Regions from separate parts of the Roseateles flavus genome, predicted to be linked through region 2. Evidence: predicted binding sites of a transcription regulator. Region 2 holds the regulator's gene; each other region holds the start of a gene.
The links. The regulator FNR, encoded in region 2, switches genes on or off when oxygen is low (the NO sensors DNR and NnrR bind a similar motif). The targets are predictions, from matches to a motif close to TTGATNNNNATCAA.

Region 1 (9,743 bases), on a different contig from region 2:
GACCGCGAGCTGCACCTGCAGGGCCATATCGCGCCGCAGGAGGGCAGCGGCTTTCGCGGCGGGCGCGTGGGCGGCCTCGCGCAGACGCCCGACGGACAGGTCTGGGTGGGCACCGACACCGCCCTCTACCGCTTCAACGAGACCCGCCAGCTGCTGGGCCAGTACGCCGCCGGCAAGGGCCGCGTGCGCCGCCTGATGGCGGACAGCGCGGGCCGACTGTGGGTGGCCACGCAGGACGGCCTGTTCCGCTACGACCCGGCCCAGGACCGCCTGCTTCGCATGAACCTGGTGGGTGGCCGCAAGCTCAGCGGTGACGTCAATGCCCTGTCCGAGGATGCCCAGGGCCGCCTGCTGGTGGGCGGCGAGGGCGGGCTCTACCTGCTGTCCAAGGACGGCGAGGCCCTGGAGGAGCTGCACTCGCCGGCCGGCGCGGGCCTGTCCAACCATTCGGTGCTGGGCCTGCTGCTGGACCGCCAGGGGCGCTTCTGGGTGGATACGGCGGCGGGCCTGCACCAGCTGAGGCGCTGGGAGGGCCAGGAGGCCCTGTTCGACCGCGTCAGCGAGCGCTACGGCCTGGGAGGCAAGGCCTTCGGTGCCAACCTGATGGACGACGAGCAGGGGCGCATCTGGACCCACCGCGCCGTCTTCGATCCCAAGACCGGCCGCTACCACGAGCTCAGTGCTGCCGACGGCGCCGCCTTCGGCACCGGCTGGTTCCGCGCCTACACGCGGCTGGACGACGGGCGCATGCTGATCGGCGGCAGCAAGGGCGTGCTGGTCATCGACGCCAGCCGCTTCAAGCCCTGGACCTACCAGCCGCCGCTGGTGGTGTCCGAGCTGCGCATCGCCGGGGAGCGCACCTCGCCGGGCCCGCTGGGCCAGACCGTGGTGCTGCAGCCGGGGCAGCGCGATGTCAGCGTGGAGTTCGCCGCCCTGGACTTCAGCAACCCGGCGGTGCTGAACTACCGCTACCGGCTGCAGGGCTATGACAAGGACTGGATCCTCAGCGAGGCCAGCCAGCGCACCGCCAGCTACACCAATCTCGATCCCGGCCGCTACCTGCTGCAGGTGCAGGGCAGCAACCGCGTCGGGCAGTGGAGCCCGCACGAGCTGCTGATCCCCCTTCATGTGCAGCCCGCGTGGTGGCAGACCTGGTGGGCGCGCCTGGGCGGCGTGCTGCTGGGCCTGCTGGGCATCTACGGCATCGTGCAGATCCGCACCGGCTACCTGCGCCGTGCCCAGGCCGTGCTGGAGGCGCGGGTGCGCGAGCGCACGCACGAGCTGCTCACCCTGAGCCAGGCGCTGAAGGAAGCCAGCCTGACCGATCCGCTGACCGGCCTGCGCAACCGGCGCTTCCTGGCTCAGCACATCGAGTCGGACATCAACAGCGTGGTCCGCGGCTACGAGGGCGAGGTGCAGCGCCTGGCCCGCGAGCCGGGGCAGGACATGGTCTTCTTCATGGTGGACCTGGACCATTTCAAGCAGGTCAATGACGACTACGGCCACGCGGCCGGCGATGCCGTGCTGGCCCAGATGCAGGCCCTGCTGCGCCAGGTCTTCCGCGACGCCGACTACCTGATCCGCTGGGGCGGCGAGGAATTCCTCGTGGTGGCCCGCAATACCGACCGCCACCATGCCGCCGAGCTGGCCGAGCGCGCGCGCCGCACGCTGTCGCGCTACGACTTCCAGCTGGATGACGGCCGCACGCTGCGGCGCACCTGCTCGCTGGGCTTTGCCGCCTTCCCGCTGTCGGCGAAGTTTCCGCGGGGCCTGGACTGGAGCACGGTGGTGGACCTGGCCGATGCGGCGCTGTACGCCGTCAAGCGCGGCGGCCGTGATGGCTGGCTGGGCCTGGTCAGCGCTGAGGTCGACACCCTGGAGGAGCTGCGCGAATGGAGTCGCCGGCCCCTGGCCGAATGGGCGGCCACCGGACGGCTCAAGGTGGTGGGCTCGGGCCTGCAGCATGACGCGGTGCCCCTCGCCCAGGCTGAGGCCTGATCAGCAGGCCTGACGGGATCGGGCCTCGAGGCAATACCTGACCCCCGATAAGGGGCCACAAAAGACAAGGCCTGACCCCGCAGGGCCAGGCCTTGTCTTCTTCGGCAGGCGCGGCTCAGCAGGCCGCGCCCGGCGCCTTACTGCGGACGGTAGGTCACGGTCAGCGTGTAGCTGCCGGCCGTGTAGCCCTTGACCAGCACGTAGCCATCGCTGTTGGTCGTGACGTTGATGGTGCAGGTCTCGGTGGCCGTGCTGCCGTCGGACTTGCAGCCGTAGCTGCTGGTCGTGGGCACGGCGCCGAGCTTGCCGTAGATGTCGATGTCCCCGGTGCCGGTGGTGGACAGCTTGAGGCTGCCGCCCGCCGCGACCTTGAAGGGGCCGTAGCTCTTGGTCTGGCCGGCGCTCAGGCTGCCGGTGAAGGTCTCGGTCCTGTTGGCGGGCGTGGTGGTCGGGCCGTCGCTGCCCAGTTCCACGGCATAGGCCAGGCCCATGCGTGCGAACTTCAGCGAGTGCGCGCCGGTGCTGTCGCTGTTGGCCAGGGTGTCGTTGGCGGTGTGGATGTTCTTGTTGTCGCCGGACATGGAGGACTCGAAGGGCATGGTGGTCGCATAGCCCTTGGCGTTCCAGGAGGCGTGGTCCGAGCAGGCGTAGCCGCAGCGGTCGGTGCCCACGGTGAGCGTCGGCAGGTAGGTCTTGATCAGGTTGGTGACGAAGGTGTTCTGCGCGCTGTCCGTGTAGTCGGTGAAGATGTAGATGTCGCTGGCCGAGCCCTTGTAGTTGGTCATGTCCAGCTGCATCACGCCCACGACGTTGGCGCCGGCGGCGGAGAAGCTGTTGGCGATCTCGGCCGAGCCGCGCAGGCCCACTTCCTCGGCCGCGTAGGCCATGAACTTGATGGTGCGACGCGGCTTGTAGTTGCTGGCCAGCAGGGTGCGGTAGATCTCGGTGAGGCTGGCGACGCCGGAGGCATCGTCGTCGGCACCCGGTGCGCGGGTGGTCTCGGAGGTGCCGGACTGGTTGATGGAGTCCAGGTGGCCGCCCAGGACCACGATCTCGCTGCCGTTGTCCGTGCCCTTGATGGTGGCGATCACCGACTTCTGCTTCCAGCCGCTGTGGGTGAACTGCTCCACCGTGATGTCGGTGCGGCCGTTGGCCATGGTCAGCCACTTGTTCTTCAGCCAGTCCGAGGCGTTCGAGCCGCCGCTGGTCTGGTAGTAGCGGTTGCTGTAGTTGTTGGACAGGTCGGAGATGGTCTGCACGATGTTGCTGGCCTGCATCTGCGACAGCATGGGGTTGACCACGGTCTGCTGGTCGATCACGTAGCTGGGGCGGGTGGCCAGGGTGCTGCGGTCGGTCAGGATGCGGGCATTGGTGCGGCTGCCGGCGTGCAGGTCCAGGGCGCGGCGGCCGTCGCGCTCGCTGGCATGGTGCATGTAGCCGCCGCAGCGGTGCTGGTTCTCATGCAGCGCGGTGGACAGGGCGGGCAGCAGGTCTTCGTCGATCTGCACCAGGTGCAGCTTCTCGGCCTTGAGGGCGGCGCTGGGCGTGGCCAGGCCGGCGATGTCACCGCGGCGCAGCTGGGCTTCGGACACGGCCACCGAGGCGGTGGCGCGGGCGCCGGGCTGCAGCTTCTGCAGCTCGCTGTAGGCACCGTCGCCCAGGCTGATCCAGACCTTGTCACCGGCCTGGGCCGGGACGCTGAGGCAGAAGAGGCTGGCGGCGAGGGCCAGGGCGGACAAGGCGTTCTTGCGTTGCATGGAGGTCTCCTGATGATGAGGAAGATGGGACCCCACACCGCCCTGCTCGTGGCAGCGATCAATGTCAGCAGGCCCCTGTTGCTTGCGCGCTGCGGGACTGCCAGCGTCGGCGACGCGATTGTTCGGGCGGCAATCGCCCGTTGTGCTCAGGGTTTGTGCTGGATTCGCAGCCCATTCGGCCTATTGCCCGGGCGAATCTGTAAGACTTGACAGGGGTCCAGACGGCCGGAGGCCCTCGCCTGTTGTGGCAGGCAGACGCCTTGTGTCAGGACGTTGCCGGGTTTGTCCCCGGGGCGTTCACCGCGGCCAGGCGTTCGGGCGTGCCGACGTCCGTCCATTCGCCGCCATACAGCGAGGCGCTGATGCGCCCGGCGCCGATGCCGCGCTCCAGGCAGGGTCGCAGGGGCAGGGGCTGGTCGGGCGCCACGCCCTCGAACAGGGCGCGCTTGAAGAGACCCACACAGGACCAGGTGTAGCGCGGGCTGACTGTCTCGCCGCTGAGGGCCAGGCCTTGCGGGCTGATGCCGAAGTCGCCGCGCGGATGGTGGGCCTGGTTGGGCACCAGCCAGAGATGGGCCAGGCGCTCGCTGGACGCGAAGTCCTGTGCAGCCTGCGCGTCCAGCACCAGGCCCGGCAGGAAGACGTCGCCCGACAGCACCCAGAAGGCCTCGTCGCCGTCCGCGCACAGCAGGGGCAGGGCCTTGGCGATGCCGCCGGCGGTCTCCAGGGCACGGCCGTGGTCGCGCTGCTCGTCGCTGTAGTGCAGGCGCACGCCGTAGCGGCTGCCGTCCCCCAGCTGCGCAGGGAACTGATCGGCCAGCCAGGCGCAGTTGATGACGATGTCGCGCACACCGGCCGCGGCCAGGGCCTGGATGTGCCAGCGGATCAGGGGCTGGCCGCGCACGTCCAGCAGGGGCTTCGGGGTGTGGTCGGTCAGGGGCCGCATGCGCTCGCCGCGGCCGGCCGCCAGGATGATGGCTCTCATGGCCCGCAGTCTACGGGGCCTCGCGGCTTCACCGTCCGCCGCTCAGCCGGGCAGGCGGGGCGCCAGGCCCAGCGGCTCGGGCAGGGCATTGAGCACGCGCTGGAACACCGCGTGGTAGGGCCCATCCAGCTCGGCCTGCAGCTGGCCCAGGTGGCGCCCGGTGAGCGGGTCCTTGTTCTCGGCGAAGGCCTGGTCCAGGTCCTGCCAGTCCTCCTCGCTGAAGAGCTGCATGGCGGCGGGCAGGATCTCGCGTTCCTCGATGTCCATGTGCTGCAGGTAGAGGTGCACGTAGCGCTCGGCCTGCTGCTCGAAGGCGGCGCGGCGGGCGTCCCCCAGCATCTCGAAGCCCAGCAGGCTGTGCTCCAGGTCGCGGATCGCGCGTTCGCCGCGGGCATGGTCCTCGTCCAGCTTGTCCAGCAGCTCACGCATGGCCGGCGCGCGGGCGCGCAGCTTGGGGAAGAGCAGCTCCGACTCCTTCGGGTGGTGCAGGCGCTCCGGGAACTCGTCGACGTAGAAGAGCATGGCGCGCAGCGCCGCGAAGTCCGGCAGCGTGCCGGCGCGGCGGTGCTCCGCCAGCAGCAGGGGCAGGGTGCGCAGCATGGCGGCCAGGGCCGCATGCTCGTCGCGGATGATGCGCAGGGTCAGGGGCTTGAGGCCGGTCATGGCGATGTCTCCGTGCGTTCTTTTCGGGCTTTTGCCAAGACTCGCCCCAGCAGGCCTCGGCGGCCTTGCCATGGATCAAGAAGCGTGAAGCCCTTGGCGGATTCCCATGGACGTAATCGTTTGCGCGCAGCGAGGGTTTGCAGGCGGGGCGAAGTGACTTCATCGCCCCTTAAAATGCCGGGTTTACCCCCAACTTTCCGCCCGCACCCACCATGGTTGACACCGCTGCAAGCACCCCCACCCTGATGGCCCACGCCATCCGCGCACTGGCCATGGACGCCGTGCAGCAGGCCAACTCCGGTCACCCGGGCGCACCCATGGGCATGGCCGAGATGGCCGTCGCCCTGTGGGGTCGCCACCTGCGCCACAACCCGGCCAATCCGCACTGGGCGGACCGCGACCGCTTCGTGCTGTCCAACGGCCACGGCTCCATGCTGATCTACGCCCTGCTGCACCTGAGCGGCTACGAGCTGTCCATCGAGGAGCTGAAGAACTTCCGCCAGCTGCACAGCAAGACGCCCGGCCACCCCGAGGTGGGCATCACCCCGGGCGTGGAAACGACCACCGGCCCGCTGGGCCAGGGCATCACCAACGCCGTGGGCCTGGCCTTGGCCGAGAAGATGCTGGCCAAGGAGTTCAACCGTGAGGGTCACGCCATCGTCGACCACCACACCTACGTCTTCCTGGGTGACGGCTGCCTGATGGAAGGCATCAGCCACGAGGCCTGCGCGCTGGCCGGCGCCTGGAAGCTGAACAAGCTGGTCGCCCTGTACGACGACAACGGCATCTCCATCGACGGCCAGGTCGCCCCCTGGTTCATCGACAACACCGCCCAGCGTTTCGAGGCCTATGGCTGGAACGTCATCGGTCCCATCGACGGCCATGACGTGGACGCCGTGGACGCCGCCATTGCCGCCGCCAAGAAGAGCAGCGACAAGCCCACGCTGGTCATCTCCAAGACCCACATCGGCAAGGGCTCGCCCAACCGCGCCAACACGGCCAAGGCCCACGGCGAGCCCCTGGGCGCCGAAGAGATCAAGCTGACGCGCGAGGCCCTGGGCTGGTCGCATGAGCCCTTCCAGATTCCGGCTGAGGTCTACGCCGCCTGGGACGCCAAGGCCGCCGGCGCCGCCGCCGAGAAGGCCTGGGACGAGCGCTTCGACGCCTACGCCGCCGCCCACCCCGAGCTGGCCGCCGAGTTCCAGCGCCGCATGGCCGGTGTGCTGCCCGCCAACTTCGCGCAGATCGCCGTGGACGCCGTCGTGGCCGCCCACGAGAAGGCCGAGACCGTGGCCAGCCGCAAGGCCAGCCAGCTGGCCCTGGAGGCCTTCACCGCCGCACTGCCCGAGCTGCTGGGCGGCTCGGCCGACCTGACCGGCTCCAACCTGACCAACACCAAGAGCACGCCCGCCTTCCGCCTGGAAGCCGATGGCAGCGCCAACGGTGGCCGCCACATCAACTATGGCGTGCGCGAGTTCGGCATGGCCGCCATCATGAACGGCATCGCCCTGCATGGCGGCTACATCCCCTACGGCGGCACCTTCCTGACCTTCAGCGACTACAGCCGCAACGCCATCCGCATGGCCGCGCTGATGAAGCAGCGCGTGATCCATGTGTTCACGCACGACTCCATCGGCCTGGGCGAGGATGGCCCGACCCACCAGTCCATCGAGCACGTCTCCAGCCTGCGCCTGATTCCGGGCCTGGACGTCTGGCGCCCTGCCGACACCGTCGAGACCGTGGTCGCCTGGACCATGGCCATCGGCAATGCCCAGCGCCCCAGCGTGCTGGCCCTGTCGCGCCAGAACCTGCCCTATGCGCCCAAGACCGCCGTCGATGAAATCGCCCGCGGCGCCTACGTGCTGGCCGAGCCCGCCGAGGTGGGCCTGAAGAAGAAGGCCCAGGTGGTGATCATGGCCTCGGGTTCGGAAGTGCAGCTGGCCATGAATGCCCAGGCCCTGCTGGCCAAGGACGGCATCGCCGCCCGCGTGGTCTCGGTGCCCTGCACGAATGTGTTCGACCGCCAGGACGCCGCCTACAAGGCCAGCGTGCTGCCCGCCGGCCTGCCCCGCGTGGCCGTGGAGGCCGGCGTGACGGACTTCTGGTGGAAGTACGGCGTCTCGGCCGTCGTGGGCATCGACACCTACGGCGAGTCCGCCCCCGCGCCGGTGCTGTTCAAGCACTTCGGCTTCACGCCCGAGAACGTGGTGGACACGGTCAAGGTGGCCGTGGGGGCCGCACGTCTGAAGCGTTAAGGGCCAGGTCTTGCGCTAGAGTGCGCTCCTCACCACAGGAGGAGCGCATGAATAAAACAGCGCATCAAAACAAGACCGTGAAGGGTCGCCTGCTGGCGGCCCTTTTTCTTTGGGCAGGCCTGACGGGGCTCGCTCAGGCCCAGACCGACAGCACGCCACCGTCGCCGGCCCAGTCGCTGGGCTGCCTGAAGCGGCCGGACGGCACCATCAGCTACCCGGCGCAGCACCGGTTCGATCGCAGCCACGGCTTCATGCGCCTGCGCCTTCACTTCGAAAAGGCAGATGCCGCGCCGCGTGTCGAGGTGCTTGCCAACACGGCCCGCGAGGACATGCAGGACCGCGTCTACCGCTACGTGGCCGACTACCGTCTGCCCTGCCTGAAGGCCGAGGACGGCACGGTCAGCGCCGTCCAGGAGTTCGACTTCAGCAACTCCAGCATGGAGGCCCTGCCGGTGCCGGAGACGGCGCAGCGGCGTCTGCCCTTCTGCATCGTGATGCCGCGCAAGGACATGGACCGCATCATGACCCTGAGCCGCAATGTCGAGCATGTGGTGCTGGCGGCCACCTTCACCGGCGATGGCGAGCAGGCGCCGGAGATCAAGGTGCTCCACAGCACGGGTGACAGGGCCGTGGAGCAGGAGGCCATCGAGCGGGTCAAGACCTACCGCATGCCCTGCCGCACGGGCAAGGAGGAGCCGCAGGTCATGCAGCAGCGCTTCACCATGGTGCCGGCCGGGCATCGCCGTTACGTGCTCAAGCAGGAGGCCTTCAGTCTGGTGGAGTTCCTGTCCATGACCCAGGGCGCCCGGCAGCTGAAGGCGAACTTCGACTTCAACACCATGGGCTGCCCCTTCAAGGTGAACTACACCATTTACGGCCCGGCCCTGCCCAACGAGCTGCGCGTGGGCGGCAAGCGCGATCCCAACCGTGCGCCCTTCCTGAAGTGGCTGGGCGAACGCCAGATCGCCTTCGGCTCCGACAAGCAGGCCAACGAGCTCTTCGGGCAGACGCTGCAGATCCAGGTGCCCTGCGGGCAGCTGGACCTGGATCCGGCGGGCTCCTGAGGCGGGCGGCTCGGGCCAGTCCGCTCACGCCACGGCCCGCAGGCGCGGATGGGCGTGCGGGAGCGAGGCCCGTGCCCGCCACGGCTTGCGCTGGATCGAAAAGAGCCGCCTGCGTACCCCCTTTGTTCCGGGGCGGTCGCGACCAGGGCTCCGGAATCGGCGAAAATCCCGCGCAGTCAGGTTTTCACAGCTTTTTCATTTCACTCCGGAGACTTCCGCATGACGATCAAGATCGGTATCAATGGCTTCGGCCGTATCGGCCGCATGGTGTTCCGCGCCGCTGTCCAGAACTTCAATGACATCGAGGTCGTGGGTATCAACGACCTGCTGGAGCCGGACTACCTGGCCTACATGCTGAAGTACGACAGCGTGCACGGCCGCTTCAAGGGCGACGTGGCCGTCGATGGCAACACCCTGATCGTCAACGGCAAGAAGATCCGCCTGACCGCCGTGAAGAACCCGGCCGAGCTGAAGTGGGATGAAGTCGGCGCCGACATCGTCGTCGAGTCCACCGGCCTGTTCCTGACCAAGGAGACCGCCGAGGCCCACCTGAAGGCGGGCGCCAAGAAGGTGATCATGTCGGCCCCGTCCAAGGACGACACCCCCATGTTCGTCTACGGCGTCAACGACAAGACCTACGCCGGCCAGGCCATCATCTCCAACGCCTCGTGCACCACCAACTGCCTCGCACCCGTGGCCAAGGTGCTGAACGACAAGTGGGGCATCAAGCGCGGCCTGATGACCACCGTGCACGCCGCCACCGCCACCCAGAAGACCGTCGACGGCCCGTCCAACAAGGACTGGCGCGGTGGCCGCGGCATCCTCGAGAACATCATCCCCAGCAGCACGGGTGCCGCCAAGGCCGTGGGCGTGGTGATCCCCGAGCTGAACAAGAAGCTGACCGGCATGTCCTTCCGCGTGCCGACCTCCGACGTCTCTGTGGTCGACCTGACCGTCGAGCTCAACAGCGCTGCCAGCTACGCTGACATCTGCGCCGAGATGAAGGCCCAGTCCGAAGGCG
Region 2 (9,743 bases):
TCAAGCAGGCCAGCGGCGGCGCCAGCCCGGAAGGCAAGCTGGCGCGGGTCGAGGCCCTGCAGGGCCAGGGCCGCAAAGTGCTGATGCTGGGGGACGGCATCAACGACGCACCGGTGCTGGCGCGAGCCGATGCCAGCGTGGCCATGGGGCAGGGCGCCCTGATCGCCCGCACGCAGGCTGATGCCGTGCTGCTCTCGGGCCGCTTGTCCGAGCTGGCCCGCATGCGAGCGCTGGCCCTCAAGACGCGCCGCGTGATCCGCCAGAACCTGGCCTGGTCCGCGCTCTACAACGCCGCCTGCATTCCGCTGGCCCTGACCGGCTGGCTGCCGCCCTGGGCCGCGGGCATCGGCATGGCCAGCAGCTCGCTGCTGGTGATCCTCAACGCCCTGCGCCTGGCGCGGGATAGCAAGACCTGACCCCGCGGGGCAGGGTGCATGACATGGACATTCTCTATCTGCTGATCCCGATGTCGGTGGTGCTCGTGCTGCTGATCGTCGCGGTGTTCGGCTGGGCCATCAACAGTGGCCAATTGGACGATCTGGAACGTGAAGGCGAACGCATTCTGGATGAGGAATCTCAGGGGGTTGATGGCGATCAAGCCATGAACAAAGTAATCCCCTAAAAATCCCGGGGTCAATCAAGTGTGAAGGAGCACGTCAATGGCAAGTGTCGCTCAGCCGGCCGGGCCGGTTTATGAGGACGGCGTCGTACGAGCGTTTGCGCTCGCAGCCGTCCTGTGGGGCATCGTGGGCATGTTGGTGGGGGTGGTCATCGCCGCCCAGCTGGCGTGGCCCGAGCTCAACCTCGGAATTCCCTGGCTCAGCTATGGCCGATTGCGGCCCCTGCACACCAACGCGGTGATCTTCGCGTTCGGTGGCTGCACGCTGTTCGCAACGGCCTACCACGTGGTGCAACGCACCGGCCAGACGCGCCTGTTCGCGCCCGGCCTGGCCTGGTTCACGTTCGTGGGCTGGCAGCTGGTGATCCTGGCCGCGGCGATCACGCTGCCGCTGGGCTTCACCTCCGGCAAGGAATACGCTGAGCTGGAGTGGCCCGTCGACATCCTGATCACGCTGGTGTGGGTGTCCTTCGCCATCGTGTTCTTCGGCTCCGTGGGCATCCGCAAGATCCGCCACATCTACGTGGCGAACTGGTTCTTCGGCGCCTTCATCATCGCCGTCGCCCTGCTGCATCTGGTGAACAGCGCCGCCATCCCGGTGAGCCTGTTCAAGAGCTACTCGGCCTACGCCGGCGTGCAGGACGCCATGGTGCAGTGGTGGTACGGCCATAACGCCGTGGGCTTCTTCCTGACTGCAGGCTTCCTCGGGATGATGTACTACTACATCCCCAAGCAGGCCGGCCGTCCGGTGTACAGCTATCGCCTGTCCATCGTGCACTTCTGGGCCCTGATCTTCACCTACATGTGGGCGGGCCCCCACCACCTGCACTACACCGCGCTGCCCGACTGGGCGCAGTCGGTGGGCATGCTGTTCTCGCTGGTGCTGCTGGCTCCCTCCTGGGGCGGCATGATCAACGGCATCATGACCCTCTCGGGTGCCTGGCACAAGCTGCGTGACGACCCGATCCTGAAGTTCCTGATCGTGTCCCTGTCCTTCTACGGCATGTCGACCTTCGAAGGTCCGATGATGTCGATCAAGACGGTGAACGCCCTGAGCCACTACACGGACTGGACCGTCGGCCACGTGCACTCCGGTGCCCTGGGCTGGGTGGGCCTGATCTCCATGGGCTCGCTGTACCACCTGATCCCGCGCATGTTCGGCCGCACCGAGATGTACTCCAAGCGCGCCATCGAGCTGCACTTCTGGGTCGCGACCCTGGGCATCGTGCTGTACATCGCCGCGATGTGGATCGCCGGCGTGATGCAGGGCCTGATGTGGCGTGCGGTCAATCCCGACGGCACCCTGGTCTACACCTTCGTCGAGAGCGTCAAGGCCACCTATCCCTTCTACGTCATTCGTCTGTGCGGCGGTCTGCTGTACCTCGGCGGCATGGTCATCATGGCCTGGAACGTGGTGAAGACGGTCGGCGTCGGCAAGGTGCAAGCGCAACCTGTCCCCGCTGTGGCGGCTCACGCCTGAGGCATGGGAGAACTCAACATGGCTAACAACAACCACGCCGTTTCCGGTCACGAGAAGATCGAGACCAGCAACTTCCTGATGATCGTGCTGGTGCTGCTGACGGTGGTCGTCGGCGGCATCGTGGAAATCGTGCCGCTGTTCTTCCAGCGCTCGACCACCCAGCCCGTCGAAGGCCTGAAGCCCTACACCGCGCTGCAACTGGCCGGTCGGGACGTCTACATCCGCGAGGGCTGCTACAACTGCCACTCGCAGATGATCCGCCCCTTCCGCGCCGAGACCCTGCGCTATGGCCACTACTCGGTGGCGGGCGAGTTCGTCTACGACCACCCCTTCCAGTGGGGCTCCAAGCGGACCGGTCCTGATCTGCACCGCGTGGGCGGCAAGTACAGCGACGAATGGCATCGCATCCACCTGAACAACCCGCGCGACCTGGTGCCCGAGTCCAATATGCCGGCCTATCCGTGGCTCACCAAGGCCATGGTCGACCCGGCTGACATGGCGCCCAGGATGAAGGCCCTGCGCGTGGTCGGCGTGCCCTACACCGATGACGAAATCGCCAAGGCTGGCGAGGAAGTCAAGGGCAAGACCGAGCTGGATGCCGTCGTCGCCTACCTGCAGGTGATGGGCACCGCCCTGAAGAAGTAAGGAGGCACCCCATGGACGTCAATGACATCCGCATCGCCTTCACGCTGTTCTCGATGGTGATCTTCCTGGGCATCGTGTCCTGGGCCTTCGCCAAGCGGAACAAGCAATCCTTTGACGAGCTGGGCGGTCTGCCCCTGATGGATGATCAGGCCCCCGGCGCACTCTCCTCGCAAGGAGGCCGCAATGAGTGACTTTTTCTCCAGCGGCTGGTCGACCTTCGTCGCAGCCGCCACCATCGCCGGGCTGGTCCTGTGCCTGGTGCTGCTGATCATCGCCAGCCGCCGCCGCGTGATGGCCGATGACAACACGACGGGCCACGTCTGGGACGTGGACCTGCGTGAGATGAACAACCCCCTGCCGCGCTGGTGGATGGGCCTGTTCGTGATCACCGTGGTGTTCTCCGGCATCTACCTGGCCATGTACCCGGGCCTGGGCAGCAGCGAAGGCAGCCTGAAGTGGACCAGCGTGGGTCAGTACGAGGCCGAGCAGGCCAAGGCCCGCGCGGCCCTGGAAGGCGTCTATGCCAAGTACAAGGCCATGGATGCCGCGGCCCTGTCCAAGGATCCGTCGGCCATGGCCATCGGCGAGCGCCTGTTCGCCAACAACTGCGCTGGCTGCCACGGCTCCGACGCCAAGGGTTCCAAGGGCTTCCCGAACCTGACCGACAACGACTGGCTGTACGGCGGCGCGCACGAGACCATCGTGCAGACCATCAGCGGCGGTCGCAATGGCGTGATGCCCCCGATGGCCGCGGCTGTCGGTGGCCCGGAGGACGTCAAGAACGTGGCGAACTACGTGCTGAGCCTCTCCGGCAGCCCGCACAACTCGATCGCTGCCCAGCTGGGCAAGGCCAAGTTCGGCGCCTGCGCGGCCTGCCACGGTCCGGACGGCAAGGGCAACCAGGCCATTGGCGCGCCCAACCTGACGGACAAGATCTGGCTGCACGGCTGGGGCGAGGACGCTGTCATTGCCATGATCAACAACGGCAAGAACAACGTCATGCCCGCCCACGCTTCGCGCCTGAGCGCCGAGCAGGTCCATGTGCTGGGTGCCTATGTGTGGAGCCTGTCGCAGGGCACCGCCGTCGCCGCCAAGTAAGTTCCGTCGCATCCAGGATTGATCCCCATGAGCAGTAGCAGCGATACCCCCTCGAATGCTTCGTCCCCCGCCCTGCCGGGCGAGGATGCCGCCCGCGAGATGGTGTCGCTCTACCAGGCTCAGAAGAAGATCTACCCCAAGGCCGTCAGCGGATGGTTCATCCGCTGGCGCTGGGCCCTGGTCTGGTTCACGCAGCTCCTGTTCTACGGGCTGCCCTGGCTGGAGTGGAACGCACGCCAGGCCGTCCTGTTCGACCTGGGCGCGCGCCGTTTCTACATCTTCGGCCTCGTCCTGTATCCGCAGGACTTCATCTACCTCACGGCGCTGCTGCTGATCTCGGCGTATGCGCTCTTTCTCTTCACCGCAGTCGCCGGTCGACTGTGGTGTGGCTATGCCTGCCCGCAGACGGTCTACACCGAGATCTTCATGTGGATCGAGCGCAAGTTCGAAGGTGACCGCGCCGCCCGCATGAAGCTGGACGCCGCGCCCTGGTCCCTGAACAAGCTCGGCCGCAAGGGCGGCAAGCAACTGGCCTGGATTGCGCTCGCGGTCTGGACCGGCTTCACCTTCGTTGGCTACTTCACGCCCGTCAAGGTCCTCGGGGCCGAGGTGGCGGCCCTGGGACTCGGGCCGTGGGAGCTGTTCTGGGTGCTCTTCTATGGCTTTGCCACCTACCTGTTCGCCGGTCACATGCGCGAGCAGGTCTGCAAGTACATGTGTCCGTACGCGCGATTCCAGAGCGCGATGTTCGACAAGGACACGCTGATCATCAGCTACGACGCCGAGCGCGGCGAGCCGCGTGGCTCGCGCGGGCGCAAGATCGACATCAAGGCCGCGGGTCTCGGGTCCTGCATCGACTGCAATCTGTGCGTGCACGTCTGCCCCACAGGCATCGACATCCGCAACGGCCTGCAGTACGAGTGCATCGGCTGCGCGGCCTGCATCGACGTCTGCAACGGCGTGATGGACAAGATGGGCTACCCGCGCGGCCTCGTCCGCTACGACACGCAGAACGGCCTCAGCGAGCACCTCAGCCGCGCGCAGCTGATCCGCCGCATGTTCCGCCCCCGCGTGCTGATCTATTCGAGCATTCTGGTGCTGATCTGCGTGGCCCTGTTCTGGCACATGCTGACCCGCACGCCCTTCAAGGTCGATGTGGTGCGGGACCGCGCCTCGCTGGCCCGCCTGGTGGACGATGGCTACATCGAGAACGTCTACCGCCTGCAGGTCATGAATGCGACCGAGGAGACGCAGGCCTACACCGTCACCGCCGAAGGCCTGCAGGGCCTGGCCCTGGTGCAGCCCCTGCACATGAGCGTGGGGCCGGCCGAGGCGCGCTGGGTGTCCGTCGCGCTGCGCCTGCCACCGCAGACGGCACAATCGGCGGGCGGTGGCGCCCATGAGATCCATTTCCGCATCGTTCGCGATGCCAGGGCCAGCGAGGTGCCAAGCCAGCTGGTCGAGAAATCCACCTTTGTGGTTCCCCGCTAGGAGCGAAACATGGCTGACATTCAATCTCCTTCGACCGCACCGCGCGCCTGGTGGCGTGAGCGCATGATGTGGCTGGTGGTGGGCGGGCCCGCCACCGTGGTGCTGGCCAGCTTCGTGACCCTGGGCGTGGCCCTCAAGCATCCCGATCCGGTGATCGAGACCCAGCAGCGTCTCTCCGCCGACAGCGCCGCGGACGGCCCCCAGTCCGCCGCACTGGCGCCCGCCATCGCGGCCCGCAACCATGCCGCCACCGGCGGCCCTGCGAGCGGCAAGTAAGTCCTCGCAGTCCATCGTGGAGGAGACCGGGATGGGACTGATTGGTGAAAAGCCGGGCCCGGCGCGATGGGCCATGCACATCCTCTGGCCGGCCTTTGTGATGGCCGGCGTGACCGAGGCACTGGTGTTCGCGCTGGTCGATCCCATGGACCTCAGCTGGTTCGGTCTGTCGCCGGTGCAACTGAGCCGCGAAGCCATCTACACCTTGAGCTTCCTGGCCTTCTGGCTGCTGATCAGCCTGGCCTCGGCCGTGACCATGCTGCTGGCGACCCTGCCCGCCGAGTCGGCACCTGGCCAGCCGCGGCGCTGGCCGCACTGAGGGTCAGGTCTTGCCTTTGCGCAGGCGCTGACCGTCCGCCGTCCGGCGCCTCTGGCCGCACTGCAAGCAAAAAGCCCGCTACGCAGCGGGCTTTGCCATCATCGAGCAGGCACGGGGCCGCTCAGGTGAAGTGCGCTCAGGTGCAGTGCGCGGTGTTCACCAGCTTCTGCAGGCCGTCCTGGTTCAGGATGCGGATCTGGCGTTGCTTGACCTCCAGCAGACCTTCGTCCTGGAACTTCGAGAAGGTGCGGCTCACCGTTTCCAGCTTGAGACCCAGATAGCTGCCGATCTCTTCGCGCGTCATGCGCAGCACCAGGGCCGAGGCGGAGAAGCCGCGGGCCTGCAGGCGCTGGGTGAGGTTCAGCAGGAAGGCGGCCAGGCGTTCCTCGGCGCGCATGGAGCCCAGCAGCAGCATCACGCCGTGATCGCGCACGATCTCGCGGCTCATGATCTTGTGGAACTGGTGCTGCAGGTCGGTGAACTCGCGGGAGAGTTCCTCGAGCTGGCTGTAGGGAATCACGCAGACCTGGCTGTCTTCCAGGGCGACGGCGTCGCAGGAATGGCGATCATTGCTGATGCCGTCCAGGCCCAGCAGCTCACCGGCCATCTGGAAACCGGTGACCTGGTCACGGCCGTCCTCCGAAGACACGCAGGTCTTGAAGAAGCCCGTGCGGACCGCGTACAGCGACTGGAAGGCATCGCCGGTGCGGAACAGGGTGTCCCCGCGGGAGACGTTGCGGCGCGTGGCCACGAGGCTGTCCAGCTGGTTCAGGTCCGACTCTGACAACCCGACGGGCAGGCACAGCTCGCGCAGATTGCAGCTGGAGCAGGCGACCTTGAAGGGCTCGATCTTGATCGGGGTCTGGGTATTCATAGGGCTCATTATGGGCTGGGACTGCCGGGGCGGCGAGGAGATGTCAATGGCCGTTTCTGCTGCAGGGCAAAGGACGGCCCTGACGCTCCTCAAGGCTGTAGCCATTGTTTACCCGCGCCAGTTGATCAAACTTGACACAGGTCAATCAGTGCTTGTGCAGGCTTGGCACAGTGGCGGCATGGAAACCATCAATACTGCCGCCCTGCCGGGCATCACCGAGGATGTGTTGCGCCGCTTCGATGTGTCCGGTCCGCGCTACACGTCCTACCCGACGGCCGACCGATTCGTCGAGGCCTTCACTGTCGAGCAGTACAAGCAGGCCCTGAACCAGCGGGCCGACGGCGGTGTGGTGGGCGGAGGCGCGCCCCTTTCCCTGTATATCCACATCCCCTTCTGCGAGTCGGTCTGCTACTACTGCGCCTGCAACAAGGTCATCACCAAGCACCATGAGCGCGCGGCGGAGTACCTGGCAGTGCTGGTCCAGGAAATGGACCTGACGGTGGCCGAGCTGCGCCGGCCGCAGTCCATTTCCCAGCTGCATTTCGGCGGCGGCTCCCCGACCTTCCTCAACGACGACGAGCTGACCGGGCTGATGGACGCCATCAAGCAGCGCTTCAAGCTTGCGCCGGGCGCCGAGGTGTCCATCGAGGTCGATCCGCGCACCGTCACCGAAGCCCGCCTGAAGCACCTGCGCCAGCTGGGCTTCAACCGCCTGAGCTTCGGCGTCCAGGACTTCGACCCGGAAGTGCAGAAGGCCGTTCATCGCGTGCAGAGCTACGAGATGGTCGAGAGCCTGATGCAGCAGGCCCGCGCCCTGGGCTTCGAGTCCACCAACGTGGACCTGATCTATGGGCTGCCGCAGCAGACGCCGGAGAGCTTCCAGCGCACCATCCAGCAGGTCGCGACGCTGCGTCCGGACCGCATCGCGCTGTACGGCTACGCTCACCTGCCCACGCGCTTCAAGCCGCAGCGCCGCATCGACGCCAGCCAGCTGCCGGTGGCCGCGTCCAAGCTGACCATGTTGTCTACCGCCCTGAGCGGTTTCGTGGGCCATGGCTATGCCTACATCGGCATGGACCACTTCGCGCTGCCCAATGATTCGCTGGCCGTGGCCAAGCGCCAGGGCCGCCTGCACCGCAATTTCCAGGGCTACAGCACGCAGCCGGACTGCGACCTGATCGGCCTGGGCGTCTCGGCCATCGGCCGCGTGGGCGCCACTTACAGCCAGAATGCCAAGACCCTGCCCGAGTACTACGACGCCATCCGCCAGGGCCAGCTGCCCATCCAGCGCGGTCTGGCCCTGAGCCGCGACGATCTGGTCCGCCGGGCCATGATCATGGCGCTGATGTGCCAGGGGCGGGTGGAGTTCGAGTCCATCGAGCTGGCCCACCTGATCAAGGTGCGCGAGTACTTCCGTGCCGAGCTGGAGCAGCTGCTGTCCATGCAGGAGACCGGCCTGGTCGTGGTGGAGCCCGAGGCCATCCAGGTGACACCGCTGGGCTGGTACTTCGTGCGTGCAGTGGCCATGGTCTTCGACCGCTACCTGCAGGCCGACCGCACCCGCGCGCAGTTCTCGCGCATCATCTGAGGCTACAGTCCTCCCCATGGAAGCAGCCCTCGTCGGTTCAGCCCTGCTGATGGGCTTGGCCGGCACCCCGCACTGTGCCGTGATGTGCGGCGCGCCCTGTGCCGCACTGAGCCAGGGATCGCCGCGCACGGCCGCGCATCTCGGCTTCCAGCTGGGTCGCCTGCTCAGCTATGGTGCGGCCGGTGCGGTGGCGGCGTCCAGTGTGTCGCTGATGGCGCGCTGGGGGCAGACGGTGGCCCTGCTGCGGCCCCTTTGGCTGCTGCTGCACCTGGGCGCCCTGGCGCTCGGGATCTACCTGCTGTGGAAGGCTCGGCAACCGGCCTGGCTGTCGGCCCTGGGCCGCGAAGGCAGCCGCGACGCTGCCATCCCGCTTGCGGCGCTGGCGGCAGGAGGTCCTTCTTTGAGCGCGCCGCAGCGTCCGCGCTGGCGTGCCGTGCTGGCGGGACTGGGCTGGGTGGCCTGGCCCTGCGGCCTGCTGCAATCGGCCCTGCTGCTGGCCGCCCTGGCCAATGGCGCGCTCGGCGGTGCCGCAGTGATGGGCGCCTTCGCCGTCAGCTCAGGCTTGGGCCTGGCCCTGGGGCCGGCCATCCTGTGGAAGCTGCTGGGCCTGGGGCAGGTGGAGGAGGGGCGCGGCATGCGCTGGGCCACGCGCCTGGGCGGCCTGGGCCTGGTACTCAGCGCGGGCTGGGCGCTGGGGCATGGGGTCTGGGCGCAGATCCAGGCCTACTGTGCCTGAATGCGGGCATGCGCATCAAACAAGGCGTATCTGCACTCATCTTGCGCGGAGGGCGGTCGATGGGGGCCTCGTGCAGCGCAGCTGCCGGCTTGCGCAGCGGCATCCAGCCTCACTGCGGGTGAAACCGCATTGAAACGCCAGACTGCAAGGCGTATCAGGCCCATGAAAGCTCTGCTGGCATAGAATCGATTTCTTTATGGCGGCACCCCGCCGCATCCAACCTCGCGACTAGCGGAGACGACTACACATGTACCAACACATCAAGGTGCCCGAAGGCGGGCAGAAGATCACGGTCAACGCCGACTTCTCCCTGAATGTGCCCGACCAGCCGATCATTCCCTACATCGAGGGTGACGGCACGGGGTTTGACATCACCCCGGTGATGATCAAGGTCGTCGACGCAGCCGTGGCCAAGGCCTACGGTGGCAAGAAGAAGATCCACTGGATGGAGATCTACGCCGGCGAGAAGTCGACCAAGGTCTACGGCCCGGACGTCTGGCTGCCCGAAGAGACCCTGCAGGTTCTGAAGGACTACGTGGTCTCCATCAAGGGCCCGCTGACCACCCCCGTCGGTGGTGGCATCCGCTCGCTGAACGTGGCCCTGCGCCAGGAGCTGG
Region 3 (9,743 bases), on a different contig from region 2:
CCATCGTCGCCTTGTTGGCGCTCGGCGGCTGCGCCACTGTCAACAAGCAAGCCCTGGGCCCCGGCGCTGTGGCCGGGCTCAAGGGCCAGACCCTCGTCCAGACCAAGCGCCCGGTCCCTGACTTCATTGCGATGACGCCCAGCAAGGCGGCCATCGCCCTCGTCGGCCTGGCCCTGGCTGTCTCCGATGGCAATGCCATGGTGAGCGGCCACGCGATCCAGGACCCGGCGCAGGCCATCGCTGAGGGTCTGGCCAGCGCCCTCAGCAGCGCGCATGGCACCAAGACCGCAGGTCAGCCCCTGACCGTCTCCGCCCAGGACGCCGCCACGCTCGCCAAGGCCGCCGACGGCAGCGCCCAGTACGTGCTGGACGTCCAGACCATGGGCTGGCAGTTCGTCTACTTCCCCACGGATTGGACGCACTACCGCGTGCTGTATTCGGCCAAGGCTCGCTTGATCGATACCACCACCAAGACGACGGTGGCGGAAGGCGTCTGCACCCGCTTCCCCGAGTCGAACACGGGTGCGCCGACCTACGACGAGCTGACCGGTAACGGCGCCGCACTGCTCAAGAAGGAGCTGGCCCTTGCCGCCGAGGACTGCGTCAAGTCTCTCAAGGCTGAAATGCTGGTGCTCTGAGCACCGCCCGCCGCGCACCCGAGCCGCAAGAGGCCGGTCAATCCGCTTGATCGGGCTAACCGGCCTTCTTTCTCGGAAGATGCGCTGCGGGCGCCTGTTGAGCATGGCCAGGGCACCCCGGCCGAGCTGCCGGCGCCAGGCCTTTGGGGAGCGGAGGGCAGGCTATCCCGTATGCTCTGCCCCCATCCTCTGTCAATGCGCCGCCCACCGCGGCATTGCCCATCTTGCTGACTCTGCCCGCCCTGCCCCACTCGCTCGTCGCCCTGAGCCTCCTGCCCGTCAGCCTGCTGCTGGCAACACCCGTCTGCCGCGCGCAGGCAGCTGAGCGCCCCTCGGCCACTGCCTCCGCAAGTCCGGCGGCTCCCGCGGCCAACCGAAAGACGCTCACCGCGGGCCAGCGCTCCAAGCAAACCGGCAAGACAAAACCCGCCCGCCACACCAAGGGCGGCACCGCGCCCGGCAGTGCCGACGCCAAGGCCCCGGCCCTGGGTCAGACCGCCGCCGTGCTGGCATTCGCCGCGGAGCATGCGGCCTCGCTGAACCAGACGCCCGAGCAGATCGCCGCCCTGCTGGCCCAGGCCCGCATCCTGCCCAGCGTGCAGCGGCTGATCATGCCCACGCCCGCCGGCACGGCCAAGGACTGGATGGCCTACCGCGACCGCTTCGTCGAGCCCCGGCGCCTGCAGGCCGGCCTGGCCTTCTGGGAGGCCAACGCCGAGGCCCTGGCCCGCGCGGAAGAGACCTATGGCGTGCCCGCCGAGATCGTGCTGGGCATCATCGGCGTCGAGACCTTCTACGGCCGCATCATGGGCGGCTTCCGCATCCTTGATGCCCTGGCCACGCTGAGCTTCGACTTCCCCACTGGCCGCAGCGACCGCAGCCCCTTCTTCCGCGAGGAGCTGCACCAGTTCCTCCTGCTGTGTCAGCGCGATGGCCTGGATCCCCTGGCCCTCAAGGGCTCTTATGCCGGCGCCCTGGGCCTGGGCCAGTTCATGCCCGGCAGCTGGATGCGCCATGCCGTGGACTTCGACGGCGACGGCCATGCCGACCTCATCAACAGCCCGGCCGATGCCATTGGCTCCGTGGCCAACTTCCTGGCCCAGCACGGCTGGCAGCGTGCCCTGCCCACCGACTACACCGTGGCCGCCCCCGCCGGCACCGCCGAACGCGCCCAGCTGCTGGCCCCCGACGTGCGGCCCACCTTCACGCCGGCCCAGATGCAGGCCCTGGGCGCCCGCCTTTCCGAGGCCGGCCAGGAGCACACCGGCAAGCTTGCCCTGATCGAGCTGCAGATGGGCGACGCCGCCCCGGTCTACGTGGCCGGCACCGACAACTTCTTCGTGCTGACCCGCTACAACCAGTCCGCCTACTACGCCATGGCCGTGATCAGCCTGGGGCGCAAGCTGGGGCAGATGCGGCGGGCGGGCACGGACTGAGCCCGCGGCGGCCTGCCCGCGTTCTGCGACGCGAGCTGAGGCTGGGCCGTTGTGGCGACCACGCCGCCCGGCCCTAACCCCGGACGCCAACGTGACATTTGCCGCGCCGGCCCCGGGCGGCCCCGCCCCCGGCCGGCCGCGGGCGGGCACGGCTGCTAGAGTGGCCCACAGCCCGCGGACCGCGCATGCGGGGAGTCTGCAGGGTGCTGTCCTGCCCTGATCAGGCCCTGGGGCCCGGCCCCTTGTAACGGTTGCGAGGTGCCACGCTTGTACTCGATCCTGAAGGCCGTGCATCAGCGGCGCATCATCGGCAGCCACCTGGCCCTGGCGGCCCTGCTGAGCGGCATGGCGCTGTACCTCCGGTCGGATTTCCAGCATGAACGCCAGCGCCTCATCGACGAGACAGGCCAGATGGCCCTGCACCGCAGCGAGCTGATCAGCCGCGCCTTCGGTGACACCTTCCTCATCACCGACTACGTGCTGCGAGACGTGCTCGGCCGCATCGATCCTCGGCACGATCTGAGCTACCCGACGAGGGACGCCGCGCAGGCCCGGCGGCTCAAGACCCTGCTGGCGGAGAAGGCCGGCACGGTCACCGGACTGGCCGACCTGGCGCTGCTCGACGAGAACTGTCTCTTCGTGGCGGTATCCCATCGAGACGTCGAGGGCCGCAAGAGCATCCAGTCCTTCTGCGAGGCCCGCAGGGTGGCGCCTGGCGAGGCCTTGCATTTCGAATACATGCCGGCCGAACGCTCACACTCGCGCCGCCCGGTGCTGCTGATGAGCCGGACACTCGGCCTTGCCGACGGCCGGCTCCAGGGGGCCGCCATGGCCGTCATCGACCTGGACATCGCGCAGCGCTGGCTGGAAGGCGTCCGCACCGACAGCAACGCCGTGATGGCCTTGCTGGATCGCGAGGGCACCCTGCTGGCGCGCAATCCGCCGCTGCCAGCGACGCGCGCCAGCGATCCCGCGCTCGCAGCGCGTCGCGCGGAACTGGCGCAGCGCGGCCATGGCGTCTTCCAGACGGCCGCCACCGAAGATGGCCGGCTGCGCGTGGCAGGCGTGTCACCCGTCGGCCGGCTGCCCTTTGTCGCGGCGGTGGGCTACGACCTGGAGACTGCCTTGCGGGGCTGGCACTACCGGCGCCTGCAGTTCATGGTCGGCTTTCTGGTGCTCAGCGGCCTGTCCTTTCTTGCCCTGCGCATCTACCTGATCACCCTGGCCCAGCGCGAGAAGCTGCGGCTGCAGGCCAGCACGGACCCGCTGACCGGCGCAGCCAACCGACGGGCATTCCAGCGCAGCGGACAGGCGGAAATCGCCCGTGCGCAGCGCCATGGCCACGCGCTGTCGCTCCTGATGGTGGACATCGACAAGTTCAAGCTCGTCAACGACAGCTGGGGCCACCCCACCGGAGACCGGGTGATCCAGGCCCTGGCCACCACGATCCAGTCCCTCTGCCGCGGCCACGACCTTTGCGGCCGGCTGGGCGGCGAGGAGTTCGCGATCCTGCTGCCGCAATCGGACCTGGCCGGCGCCGCGGCCATGGCCGAGCGCCTGCGGGTGGCGGTGCAAGGCGTGACAGACGTCCGTTCCGACGGCGGCCAGGAGGTCCGCTTCACCATCAGCCTCGGGGCAGCCACCCTGCATGGGCAGGACGACAAGCTGGATGCCCTGCTGCAGCGCGCCGACCGGGCGCTGTACCAGGCCAAGGAGACCGGGCGCAATCGCGTGGTGCTGGAGCAGGCCTGATCAGGCGCTTCGCCTGACCAGCCGCCCACGTGCGGCCAGCGCTCATGGATCCGGCCCCTCCGGTTCCTCGCCAGGCGCGGGCTGCGCCACCAGATCAGGCAGCTGCCAGTAGCGCGGATCGCGCTGGCGCTCGCAGGTGGGCCAGGCCTCGCCGCTGAGCCAGCGCCAGGCGCCGCAGCCGGGGCTCTGCCAGACGGGGATGCCTGCGGCGCGGTAGCGGGCCAGCACCTCCGGGTGCGGGTGGCCGAAGCGGTTGCGGTAGCCCGCCTGTGCCAGGGCCAGGCGCGGGGCCGCGGCGGCCAGGAGGGCGGGCGTCGAGGAGGTCCGGCTGCCGTGGTGGGGCAGCAGCAGCACCTCACTGGGCAAGACCTGACCCTCTGACAACATCAAGGCTTCGTCCGGCGCCTCCACGTCGCCCGTGAGCAGGGCGCTGTGGCCGTGGGCATCGGTGATGCGCAGCACGCAGGAGCGGTGGTTGGGGCGGGCCGCGGCCTGGGTGCGCGGCGGCTCGGGCGGACCGGGGTGCAGGAGCTCGAAGCGCACGCCGTCCCAGTCCCAGTGCTGGCCGCGCTCGCAGGGCTCATGCGCCTGGCCCTGCAGCAGGGGGTGCCCCGGCGGCAGGCTGCTGCGCAGGAGCGGGGGCCGCAGCTGGCGCAGCACGGCCGCCGCGCCACCGACGTGATCCAGGTCCTGGTGGCTCAGCATCAGCGCGTCCAGGGGCCCCCAGCCCAGGGCACGCAGCAGCGGCAGCAGCACGCGCTGGCCGGCGTCGGCGCCGCCGCCCCAGCGCGGGCCAGTGTCATAGAGCAGCAGGTGCTGCCCGGTGCGCACCAGCACCGCCGTGCCCTGCCCGACGTCGGCCGCCAGCAGCTCGAAGCGGCCCGGCGGCGGTCGCGGCACCACCGGCCACAGCAGGCCCGGCAGCAGGCACAGGCCGGCGAGCCGCCAGGCCCGCGGCAGCGGCAGCACCATCAGGGCCGCCCCCGCCAGTGCGGCGGCCTGCGCCCAGGCTGGGGCCACCGGCAGGCTCAGCACGGCCACGGGCCAGGCCGCCATCAGCGCCAACAGGGCCAGGCCCTGCGCGGCCAGCCAGGCGCCGAGGGTCCAGCAGGCAGGCCAGGCGATGCCCGCCAGCGCCAGCGGGGTGATCACGAAGCTCACCAGCGGGATCGCCAGCAGGTTGGCCAGCACGCCCACCAGGGACAGCTGCTGGAACAGGATCAGGGTGAGGGGCGCCAGGCCCAGGGTCACCACGCCCTGCTCGCGCAGCAGCGCGCCCAGCCGGGCCCGCCAGCCCGGCGCCTCGGGCGTGCGCCCCTGGCTCATCAGCAGCGCCACCGCCCCGAAGCTGAGCCAGAAGCCCGCCTGGCACACCGCCCAGGGATCCAGCAGGCACACCAGCCAGGCCGCACCGAGCAGGCGCAGCGGCCAGGGCCAGCGCCAGGCCCCCTGCTGCAGGCAGGCCAGGCCCAGCAGCATCCAGACGGTGCGCTGGGCCGGCACGCCCCAGCCCGTGAAGGCCGCATAGGCCGCGGCCGCCGCCACGCCCAGCCAGGCCCCCGCCCTGGGCGCCGGGACGATCAGGCTCAGGGCCTCGCTGCGCCGCCACAGGGCCGCCACCAGGGCCGACAGACCCCAGGCGAACATGGTGATGTGCAGGCCGCTGATGGCCATGAGGTGGGCGACGCCGGTGTCGCGGTACACCTGCCAGTCGGGCGCGGGAATGGCCGCCTGATCCCCCACGCTCAGCGCCACCAGCAGGCCAGCCGCCCCACCGCTGCCCAAGCGGGCCTGCAGGCGCTCGCGCCAGGCCTCGCGCCAGTGAGCCAGGCAGTGCCAGGGCGCGCCGGCCAGGCGCTGCTGCAGGCCGGGGCGGATCTGGGCGCGGGCCTGGAGGTCCTGCTCCAGCATCCACAGGGCCTGGTCGAAGCCATGGGGATTGGCCAGGCCCGGCGATCGCTGCAGACGCAGGCGCAGCTGCCAGCGTTCGCAGGCCCGCCAGGGGGCCTGCCCGGCGGCCGGATAGCCCAAGGCCAGCACCTGCCGCGGCGCCCCCGGTGGCAAGACCTGACCCTGCAGCGGCGCCAGGCCCAGCACCAGGCGCCAGCCCGGGCCGCCCGCGAAGCCCTGCACCGCCTGCGGCAGGGCGAGGACCTCGGCCTGCACCTCGATCTCCTGCCCCTCCAGCGCCGGCCCCAGGCGGGCCTGCAGGCGCTGCTCGGCCCGCAGGCAGCCGCTGCCCAGGCCCGCCAGCAGACCCAGGGTCAGCAGCAGAACCACGCGGAAGGCGCCTGGCAGGCAGCGCAGCAGCAGGGCCGATGCCAGCAGGGCGCTGCTGCAAAGCATCAGCCAGGGCCAGTGGGCCGGGGGCAGCTGCGCCAGCTGGTGCAGGCCCGCCAGGCCCAGCAGCCAGCCCAGCATGAAGGCGGCGGGCATGAGCACCGGCATCGTTCCTGTCACGGGTGTAGGATGCCGGCCAGTTTTTCACCAATCCCCTGCGAGAGCCGACATGAGCACCCCCAACTCTGTGTATGACCGCCTGAACGCCCTGGGCATCACCCTGCCGCCGCTGGCCGTGCCCGTGGCCGCCTACGTGCCCTTTGTGCGCACCGGCAATCTGCTGTTCCTCTCGGGTCACCTGGCCAAGAAGGACGGCGCCGTGTGGGCCGGCCAGCTGGGCAAGAACGTGGACACCGCCGCCGGCAAGCAGGCCGCCCACAACATCGCCATCGACCTCATGGGCACCCTGCACGCCGCCGTGGGCGACCTGAACAAGGTGCGCATCATCAAGCTGATGAGCCTGGTCAACAGCACGCCCGATTTCACCGAGCAGCACCTGGTCACCAACGGCTGCTCCGAGCTGCTGGCCGAGGTCTTCGGCGACAACGGCAAGCATGCCCGCAGCGCCTTCGGCGTGGCCCAGAACCCGCTGGGCGCCTGCGTGGAGATCGACCTCGTCGCCGAAGTGCTGGCCTGATGTTCCTCCGCCCCTCCCCCTGGCCGGGCCGCGTGCTGGCCCTGGTCTGCCTCAGCAGCCTCGGCTCGCTGGCCCTGGCCCTGGCGGCCCAGCACTTCTTCGACGTGCGGCCCTGCCCCTGGTGCGTGATGCAGCGCGGCGTGTTCCTGCTGCTGGGCCTCGTGGCCGGGCTGGGATGGCTGCTGGGCCAGCTGCTGAACCGCGCCCGGGCCGTGCAGCTCTTGAGCCTGCTCCTGGTCGCGGGCCTGGCCCTGGCCGGGCTGGCGGCCGCGGTCTGGCAGCATCAGGTGGCGGCGCAATCGGCCAGCTGCAACATGACCTTCGCCGATCAGCTGGTGATGGTCCTGCACCTGGACGAACTTCTGCCCTCGGTCTTCATGGCCACGGCCGGCTGCAACGAGGCCGCCGCCTACAAGCTGCTGGGCCTGCCCTACGAGGTCTGGAGCGGCCTGCTCTATCTGACGCAGGCCCTGGCCGCCGCCTGGAGCCTGCGCACTCTGTTGCGCCAGCGCTGAGCGCCACAAGCCCCGCCCCAAGCCCCGCCCGCATCGCCGGCCGGGGCTTTGTTTCTTGGGCGCCGGCCCCCTGGGTTCGCGCCCCTTGGCTGATCAGGATCAAGCCGGCCCCGCGGCCCGCGGGCTACGCTGCTCGCGCCTTCAATGCCGGCCCTCGCGCCCTCCCGCATCGTGCAGACCTCGCCCTCCTCCGATTCCGTCCTGATCATCGGCGCCGGCCCGGCCGGCCTGTCCATGGCCGCGGCCCTGGCCGACATCGGCATCGCCTCCACGGTGCTGGAGCAGGCGCCGCTGGCGGCCATTGCCGAGCCGAAGGAGGACGGCCGCGAGATCGCCCTCACCCACCGCGGCGTGGGCGTGCTGCAGCAGCTGGGCGCCTGGCAAGACCTGCCCCCCGAGGCCATCTCGCCGCTGAAGGCCGCCCAGGTCTTCAACGGCCAGGACGCCCGCTTCCTGGGCTTCACGCCGGAAGGCCAGGGCACGGACCGCCTGGGCCACCTCGTGCCCAACCACTGGCTGCGCCAGGTCGCCTGGCAGGGCGTGGAGAAGCGCCAGGACCGCGTCACCCTGCGCTGCGGCACCCGCGTGCAGAAGCTGAGCCTGCTGGCCCAGGGCGGCCGCGCCGCGGAAGTGGTGCTGGAGGACGGCGAACGCCTGGCCGCCCCGCTGGTGATCGCCGCGGACAGCCGCTTCTCCGCCAGCCGCCGCCTGGCGGGGATTGGCGCGGACATGCTGGACTTCGGCCGCAGCGTCATCCTGTGTCGCATGCACCATGAGCTGCCGCACCAGCACACCGCGCTGGAATGCTTCCACCACGGCCACACCATGGCCTGGCTGCCGCTGCAGGAGCACATGGCCTCGCTGGTCCTGACCGTCAACGCCGACGAGGCCCAGGCCCTGCTGGACCTGGACGACGACGCCTTCCTGGCCTGGGTCCAGACCCACAGCCAGGACCGCCTGGGCACGCTGCGCCTGGCCGGGCCGCGGCACTTCTATCCCCTGGTGGCCACCTATGCGCGGCGCTTCGTGGCGCGACGCTTCGCCCTCATCGGCGATGCCGCCGTGGGCATGCACCCGGTCACGGCCCATGGCTACAACTTCGGCCTCTACGGCGTGCAGACCCTGGCCCGTGAGCTGCAGATGGCGCGGCGCCACCGCGCCGGCTGCGACCTGGGCGAGGCCGTGGCGCTGGAGCGCTTCGAGCGCGAGCACCGCCGCGCCACCCGCCCCATCTACCTGGGCACCAATGCCGTGGTGAAGCTCTTCACCGACGAGCGCCCCCTGGCCCGCGCCCTGCGCCAGGGCGTGCTGCAGGGCGCTGCCCACCTGCCCCCGCTGAAGGCCCTGATCAGCCAGCAGTTGACGGGCAAGGGCCCCTCGCTGCTGCGGCAGATCCGGGCGCTGGCGGGCTGAGCGGCGGCCTCGGGCTCCCCGGCGCAGGATCCCGCGCCGCCGGCCTCGATCACCGGTTCATTCGCCCCGGGCCACGCCCTCGCGCCGCGGATCGGCCGCGCCCAACCAGCCCGTGCCCTGGCGCTGCAGGCCGTGCAGGCCGCTGGTCATGTCACGCTGCTGCACGGTGTGGCCGCGCGCCTTCAGCGCCTCCACCGTCGCGGCGGGGAACTGGCCGGCCTCCAGCACCGTAGGACCGTTGAAGCTGGCGAAATTGGGCAGGGCGAAGGCCTGCTGCAGGTTCAGCTGCCAGTCCTGCATGCCGATGAGGCTCTTGGCCACGTAATGGATGATGCCCTGCCCGCCGGGGCTGCCCAGGCTCATCATCAGGCGCCCGTCCTGCGGGTTGAAGACCAGGCTGGGACTCATGCTGGAGCGCGGGCGCTTGCCGGGCTCGACGCGGTTGGCGACCGGCCGGCCCTGCGCGTCCCGCGGGGCCAGGGAGAAGTCGGTCAGCTCGTTGTTGAGCAGGAAGCCGCCGGGCAGGCCGGTGCCACCATCGCTCATCAGGCGCGAGCCGAAGACGGCCTCGATGGTGGTCGTCATGGCCACGGCGCGGCCCTCGCGGTCCACCACGCTGATGTGGCTGGTGCCGTACTCGGGCTGGGCGGCCATGGGGGCGTAGGCGCTGCGCTGCGGCACGGGCTGGCCCGGCTGGGCCTGGCCCATGCTGCGTTCGCCCACGAGGCTGGCGCGCTGGCGGAGGTAGTCCGGGGCCAGCAGGGTCTCCCAGCGGCCGCCGGGGGCCTGCACGAAGTCGGGGTCGGCGATGTACTGGTTGCGGTCGGCAAAGGCCAGGCGCGCGACCTCGGTGTAGCGGTGCAGCCAGTCGGCGCCGGGCTTGCCCGATTGCAGGGCCTGGGCCGCGGGCACCGGCAGCAGCATGCCCAGCATCTGCATGATGGTCAGGTGGCCGGAGGACGGCGGCGGGAAGCCGCAGATGCGCCACGGCTGGCGGCCCTGGCCGCTCCAG

Region 1: ABDJ40_RS20580 (hemerythrin domain-containing protein) is a predicted target of FNR. The motif match lies at 5,469-5,482, and genes of this name have one in related genera.
Region 3: ubiM (5-demethoxyubiquinol-8 5-hydroxylase UbiM) is a predicted target of FNR. The motif match lies at 7,408-7,421, and genes of this name have one in related genera.

What each region holds. Positions count from the first base shown of each region.
Region 1 covers NZ_JBDPZC010000012.1:9,266-19,008, forward strand. Annotated here, with positions in the region: gene ABDJ40_RS20565 (ligand-binding sensor domain-containing diguanylate cyclase) at 1-1,998, shown strand, start outside; gene ABDJ40_RS20570 (M20/M25/M40 family metallo-hydrolase) at 2,136-3,755, opposite strand; gene murU (N-acetylmuramate alpha-1-phosphate uridylyltransferase MurU) at 4,021-4,740, opposite strand; gene ABDJ40_RS20580 (hemerythrin domain-containing protein) at 4,783-5,403, opposite strand; gene tkt (transketolase) at 5,616-7,658, shown strand; gene ABDJ40_RS20590 (hypothetical protein) at 7,706-8,722, shown strand; gene gap (type I glyceraldehyde-3-phosphate dehydrogenase) at 8,942-9,743, shown strand, end outside.
Region 2 covers NZ_JBDPZC010000009.1:4,457-14,199, reverse strand. Annotated here, with positions in the region: gene ABDJ40_RS17955 (heavy metal translocating P-type ATPase) at 1-416, shown strand, start outside; gene ccoS (cbb3-type cytochrome oxidase assembly protein CcoS) at 440-622, shown strand; gene ccoN (cytochrome-c oxidase, cbb3-type subunit I) at 660-2,099, shown strand; gene ccoO (cytochrome-c oxidase, cbb3-type subunit II) at 2,118-2,744, shown strand; gene ABDJ40_RS17935 (cbb3-type cytochrome oxidase subunit 3) at 2,756-2,935, shown strand; gene ccoP (cytochrome-c oxidase, cbb3-type subunit III) at 2,928-3,842, shown strand; gene ccoG (cytochrome c oxidase accessory protein CcoG) at 3,870-5,333, shown strand; gene ABDJ40_RS17920 (hypothetical protein) at 5,343-5,609, shown strand; gene ABDJ40_RS17915 (hypothetical protein) at 5,641-5,928, shown strand; gene fnr (fumarate/nitrate reduction transcriptional regulator Fnr) at 6,065-6,802, opposite strand; gene hemN (oxygen-independent coproporphyrinogen III oxidase) at 6,981-8,390, shown strand; gene ABDJ40_RS17900 (urease accessory protein UreH domain-containing protein) at 8,407-9,126, shown strand; gene icd (NADP-dependent isocitrate dehydrogenase) at 9,374-9,743, shown strand, end outside.
Region 3 covers NZ_JBDPZC010000007.1:159,293-169,035, reverse strand. Annotated here, with positions in the region: gene ABDJ40_RS15860 (hypothetical protein) at 1-638, shown strand, start outside; gene mltB (lytic murein transglycosylase B) at 872-2,074, shown strand; gene ABDJ40_RS15850 (GGDEF domain-containing protein) at 2,342-3,826, shown strand; gene ABDJ40_RS15845 (DNA internalization-related competence protein ComEC/Rec2) at 3,869-6,262, opposite strand; gene ABDJ40_RS15840 (RidA family protein) at 6,336-6,803, shown strand; gene ABDJ40_RS15835 (disulfide bond formation protein B) at 6,803-7,318, shown strand; gene ubiM (5-demethoxyubiquinol-8 5-hydroxylase UbiM) at 7,463-8,731, shown strand; gene ABDJ40_RS15825 (gamma-glutamyltransferase family protein) at 8,789-9,743, opposite strand, start outside.